2 regions of the Pelagibacterium nitratireducens genome follow, and region 1 is predicted to be linked to the other one. Evidence: predicted binding sites of a transcription regulator. Region 1 holds the regulator's gene; the other holds the start of a gene.
The links. Region 1 encodes PhoB, which activates phosphate uptake and scavenging genes when phosphate is short. Its sites were predicted from a motif close to TGTCATNNANCTGTCAT; they were not measured.
Positions count from the first base shown of each region.

Region 1 (3,115 bases):
AGCGCCGCAAATGACAATCGGAACCACAATGGACAGGAGTGCAATGCCTCCGATGAACCAGAGCAACACGACAGCTGGCGAGGCCGGCTTCCAGACAGTCCGCACGCCCGACGATACCGGGCACCCCGCGCGCCTCAAGGCGGAAGACGTTTCGGTCTTCTACAATGAAAAACAGGCGCTGTTCGACGTTTCGATCGATATCCCCGAAAAGGCTGTCAGCGCCTTTATCGGCCCTTCGGGGTGCGGCAAATCCACATTCCTGCGCTGCATCAATCGTATGAACGATACCATCGAGGGCTGCCGGGTCACCGGCACCGTCGCTCTCGACGGCGACAATCTTTACGACGCCAGCCTCGACGTGGTCGAACTGCGCGCCCGGATCGGTATGGTGTTCCAAAAGCCCAATCCGTTCCCCAAATCGATATTTGAAAACGTTGCCTATGGCCCCAAGATCCACGGACTGGCCCGCAACAAGTCCGATCTTGAAGAAATCGTCGTGACTTCGCTGCAAAAGGCGGGGCTGTTCGAAGAGGTCAAGGACCGGCTGCATTCGCCCGGCACCGGCCTGTCGGGTGGCCAGCAGCAGCGCCTGTGCATCGCGCGCGCCATAGCGGTCGGTCCCGAAGTCATCCTCATGGACGAGCCCTGCTCGGCACTCGATCCGATCGCAACCGCGATCATCGAGGAGCTGATCGACGAATTGCGTGCCAATTACACCATTGTTATCGTCACCCACTCCATGCAGCAGGCCGCGCGCGTCTCGCAAAAGACCGCGTTCTTCCACCTGGGCAAGCTGATCGAGGAAGGTCCGACCGAATCCATCTTCACCAATCCCAGGGAAAAGCGCACCCAGGATTACATCACCGGCCGCATCGGGTAGGAGACCCACGTCATGCCCAATTCAAGCGAACATATCGTTAGCTCCTACGAAGATGAACTGATCGAGTTGGCCCGTTCGATCTCGGAAATGGGCGGGTTTGTCGAAAAGGCGATTTCCAACGCCACCGACGCCCTGATCCGCTCCGATGCCGACCTTGCGCTGGCCACTGTGGCCGCCGACAAGAAGGTCGACGCCATGCAGGCCCAGATCGACGAGATGGCGGTCTCGATCATCGCCCGGCGCCAGCCCATGGCGCAGGACCTGCGCCTTGTCATCGCTTCCATTCACGTCGCCAACGATCTCGAACGCATCGGCGACATGGCCAAGTCGACGGCCCGTCGCTCCACCCAGTTCGAAGGCATCGGCATGTCGAGCCAGTTCAAGAACGGACTGCGCCACATGGGCGAACTCGTCCAGCGCCAGGTCAAGCTGGCCCTCGATGCCTTTGCCGCCCGCGACAAGGACATGGCGGTCGATGTGGTCGAGCGCGATACCGACGTCGATGCGCTCTATGTTTCCCTGTTCCGCGAACTCCTCACCTACATGATGGAAGATCCGCGTAATATCACCATGTGTACGCACCTCCTGTTCTGCGGCAAAAATCTTGAGCGGGTGGGCGATCACTCGACCAACATAGCAGAGCAGGCCTATTTCCTTGCGACCGGCCAGTCACTGACGTCGGACGTCGAGGATTTCAAGCGTGAGCAGATCAAGGGCTAGTCAATGATCCCTCAGGTTCTTGTTGTCGAAGACGAGGCCGATCTCGTCGAACTTCTGCGATACAATCTCGAGGCGGAAGATTTTTCCGTCGCAACCGCCGAAGATGCCGAAGAGGCCATGCTGCGCATCGCCGAAAACACGCCCGATATCATCCTGCTCGACTGGATGCTGCCGGGCACTTCGGGCATCGAGATCTGCCGCCGCATCCGCGCCCGCACCGATACCGCCCGCATCCCGATCATCATGCTCACCGCACGCGGCGAGGAAGAAGAGCGGGTGCGCGGTCTGGCGACCGGGGCCGACGATTATGTCGTCAAACCCTTTTCGCTTCCCGAGCTGATGGCCCGCATCAACGCCCTTTTGCGCCGGTCGAACCCGCAGTTGATCGCTGCTATCCTCAAGGCGGGCGACATCGAACTCGACCGCACCACCCATCGCGTCCGCCGCTCGGGCAAGGAAGTCCATCTCGGCCCCACAGAGTACCGCCTGCTCGAATACCTCATGGGCAATCCCGGCCGCGTCTATTCGCGTGAGCAATTGCTCGATGGCGTCTGGGGCACCGATGTCTATGTCGACGAGCGCACCGTGGACGTCCATGTCGGCCGGCTGCGCAAGGCCATCAATCGGGGGCGGGTCAAGGACCCCATCCGCACCGTCCGCGGCGCGGGCTATGCCTTCGACGAAAAATTCGTGGCGAACTAGAGGCTTGATAAACAGGTACGATTTTATCGATCCTGTTGGCACCATATTAAGCCAGATCGATAAAGCGTAAATTTTGTCGTGCATTTGACTGATTTGCGCGTCGCGCCTGATTAACGCTTATTTGCTGTTTTCTTTGCACCACAGCTTCGCGCCCGCGATAACGGGGCGAAATTTGCAAAGTGAGCAGGTGCGATGCCCAAATCAGCTGTTGCGGTCAAACAGACCCGTGCCGACCGGAAACCCCGATCGGGCCTTCTCCCGCTCGTTCTCGATCTCGACGACACCCTGATCCGCACCGATCTGCTGCACGAGACGGTTTTCGCCTATCTCAAGCAGAACCCGTTCGGCCTGTTTTCCCTCGTGCTCTGGCTCCTCAAGGGCAAGGCGCATCTCAAGCAGCAACTGGCCAGCCAGGTGACCCTCGAGGTCGACGACATCCCGCTCAACGCCGAGCTTGTCGCCTACGCCGAGGCCGAAAAGGCAAAAGGCCGTCAAATCATTCTGGCCACAGCGGCAGACAGCCTGCTGGCCATACGCATCGCTCACCGCTTCCCCTTTATCGATAAGACCATCGCATCCGATGGCATCACCAATCTCAAGGGCGCCACAAAGGCTCAAAAGCTGGCCGAAATGTTTCCCGATGGCTTCGTCTATGCCGGCGACAGCAAGACCGACCTTGCCGTCTGGAAAGTCGCGAAAGCCGGCGTTCTTGTCGAAACCGCCGGTGGCGTGGAGCGCGCGGCCGCCCGCCTGACCGATATCGAGCACACCATAAAGCGTCCCACACGGCTCAGGGATTGGATCAAGGAGGCG
Region 1 covers NZ_CP146275.1:3,042,107-3,045,221, reverse strand. Annotated here, with positions in the region: gene pstA (phosphate ABC transporter permease PstA) at 1-14, shown strand, start outside; gene pstB (phosphate ABC transporter ATP-binding protein PstB) at 11-880, shown strand; gene phoU (phosphate signaling complex protein PhoU) at 893-1,600, shown strand; gene phoB (phosphate regulon transcriptional regulator PhoB) at 1,604-2,302, shown strand; gene V6617_RS15005 (UbiA family prenyltransferase) at 2,495-3,115, shown strand, end outside.

Region 2 (3,115 bases), 400 kb from region 1:
CCCCGCCAACCTCCGATCAGCACTGGATCCAGTATCCGGGCTACAATGGCGGGCAGGACTGGGGATCGCTGGCCATCGACGAAGACCGCGGCATCATGATCGCCAATTACAATAACATGCCCAACCACAACCGCCTTGTCCCGCGTGAAGAGGCCGACGAAATGGGCGTGCAGGCCATTTTCGAGCCCGGCTGGGAGCGCGGGGCCGAAGGTCCGGGTCCGCAGCTCGGGTCGCCCTACGCCATCTCGGTCAATGCCGGCTGGCGTCAGTGGACCGGCCTTCTGTGCAGCGAGCCGCCCTATGGCGGCATCCGGGCCATCGATCTGGAGACAGGCGAGACCCTTTGGGACAAGCCCTTCGGCAGTGCCCGCAAGAATGGTCCCTGGGGCATCCCCTCCATGCTGCCCATCGATATCGGCACGCCCAACAATGGCGGCCCGGTCGTTACCGCCGGCGGTCTGATCTTTATCGCCGCCACCACCGACGATCTGATCCGGGCCATCGATATCGAAACCGGCGAAACGGTCTGGCAGGACACCCTGCCGGGCGGCGGGCAGACCACGCCCATCGTCTATGAAGTGGCCGGCCGCGAATTCCTGGTCGTCGCACCGGGCGGCCACCACTTCATGGAAACACCGGTCTCGGACGCCGTCATCGCCTGGGCCCTGCCCGAAACCGGCGAAGCGGTCGAGGGCGCCGCCAGCCAATAAACGAAAACACCACCCGCCTTGCCAGGCGGGTGGTCCCCCTGTCCTGTCCAGCCGCACAACCCGCTGACGCGTCCCTGCGCCACCAACGCCCCTTGACCGGCCCCATCAAATCCGATTTGGCTTGCCGCGCCCGAAATCACTTCAGGAACCTGTCCCAAGATGCGCGGCCAGCTCGCTCTCCTGCTCTCCTCCCGTCGTTGGGAGCAGTTCATCATCGCGGTGATTGTCATCAACGCCATCACCCTGGGGCTCGAAACCTCTCCCGAAATCATGGCCGCCATCGGCCCGGTGCTGATCGCGCTCGATGCGATCATCCTGACGATCTTCGTTGTCGAGATCGCATTGCGCCTTTACGCGCATGGGCTCAAATTTTTCCGCGACCCGTGGTCGATCTTCGATTTCGCCATCGTTGCCATCGCGCTCGTCCCGTCCTCGGGCCCGTTCACCGTGTTGCGCGCCCTGCGCATTCTGCGGGTGCTGCGCCTGATCTCGGTCATTCCCTCGCTGCGCAAGGTGATCGGCGGGCTCGTTGCCTCGCTGCCTGGGCTCGCTTCGATCTTTGTCCTGCTGCTGCTGGTGTTTTACGTTTTTGCCGTCATGGCGACCAAGCTCTACGGCCCGAGCTTTCCCGACTGGTTCGGCACGATCGGCGCTTCGCTCTATACCCTGTTCCAGGTCATGACGCTCGAAAGCTGGTCGATGGGAATCGTGCGCCCGGTCATGGAGGTCCATCCCGAGGCCTGGATGTTCTTTATCCCCTTCATCGCCTGCACCGCGTTCACCGTGCTCAACCTGTTCATCGGTGTGATCGTCTCGGCCATGCAGGAAGAACACGATTCCGAAGCCACCACGCAGCGCCAGGAACTGCGCGGCGAAACCGAACTCGTGCTGGCCGAAGTCCGCGCCCTGCGCGCCGAAGTCGCCGAGCTGCGCCGCGAGCGTTCGGCGGGGCAATAGCGGCGTCGGGCGCAAGTTTTCCACCGTCATTGAACCGTCACCGGCAGGTGACCTGACCGTCACACAAGCCAAATAGCGTCCGCATCGATCGAAACCCCATGGAGGCAACCATGTTTCGTCGGACGCTAGTGTCTACCCTTACCATCGCGCTTTGCGCATCCACCGCTCTCGCTCAGGACGTCGCCCAAAGCGGCAGCGAATATTTCACCGCCGGTCAGGACCAGATCGCCGAGCGGATCGCCGCAGAGCCCAATACCAACCAGGCCAAGAACGTCATCCTGTTCGTCGTCGACGGCATGGGCGTGAACACCAATTATGGCATCCGCCTGTTCCAGGGCCAGGAAATGGGCCTTCTGGGCGAAGAACATAACCTTCCCCATGATCTGTACCCGAACTCGGCGATCATCAAGACCTACAACATCAACGCCCAGACCCCCGATTCCGCACCGACCGCCGGCGCGATGAACACCGGCGTCAAGCAGGTCTTCAACACCATCAACATGGCCGACACCGTCATCCACGACGATTGCTCGACCGAAGCCCCGCTGACCCTGTTCTCGGAAATGCTTTCGGAAGCCGGCAAGTCGGTCGGCGTCGTTTCCACGGCCCGCATCACCCACGCCACGGGCGCTGCCGTCTACGCCAAGACCGCCAACCGCAACTGGGAAAACAACGCTCCCGAAGGCTGCGTTGATATCGCTACCCAGCTCGTCGACCAGATGGAAGCCGGCGTTATCGACATCGCTCTTGGTGGCGGCGCGCGTTCGTTTGCGCCCGAAGGCACCGAAATCGAAGTCGGCACCGGCAACCGCCCGGACGATGTGAACCTGATCGATCGCGCCACCGAAATCGGTGCCCAGGTCGTTTACAACGCCGAGCAGCTTTCTTCGACCGACATGACCGCTCCGGTCCTCGGACTGTTCACCAATTCGGACATGAACTACGAGCATGACCGTCCTGAAGGCGAGCCTTCCATCGCCGACATGACCGAAGCCGCCATCACGTCCCTGCAGGGCAACGAAGAAGGCTTCTACCTGATGGTCGAGCCGGGCCGCGTCGATCACGCCAGCCACGGCGGCAACGCCCACCGCACCTTCACCGACGGCGTCGCTTTCGCCGAGGCCCTCGCTCTGGCCGACGAAATGACCGATGACGAAGATACCCTCATCATCGTCACCGGCGACCACGAACACGCCATCGTCTTCAACGGCTATTGCGGCCGCGGCACGCCGATCACCGGTCTTTGCATGGACGTTGCCGCTGGTCAGGTCGAGCATTCGGGTGAACCCGTTCTCGCTGCCGACGGCAAGCCCTACACCGTCGTCGGTTTCGGCAATGGCGCCGGCTCGGTTCTGGTCGAACAGGAAGACGGCTCCTACTCGGGCGAACGTCCTGAACTGACCCAGGAAGAAGCTCAGGATCCCGATTACCTGCAGCAGGCGCTGATC
Region 2 covers NZ_CP146275.1:2,638,969-2,642,083, forward strand. Annotated here, with positions in the region: gene V6617_RS13005 (PQQ-binding-like beta-propeller repeat protein) at 1-710, shown strand, start outside; gene V6617_RS13010 (ion transporter) at 870-1,667, shown strand; gene V6617_RS13015 (alkaline phosphatase) at 1,796-3,115, shown strand, end outside.
Region 2: the regulator PhoB is predicted to act here: its motif matches at 1,692-1,708, upstream of V6617_RS13015 (alkaline phosphatase).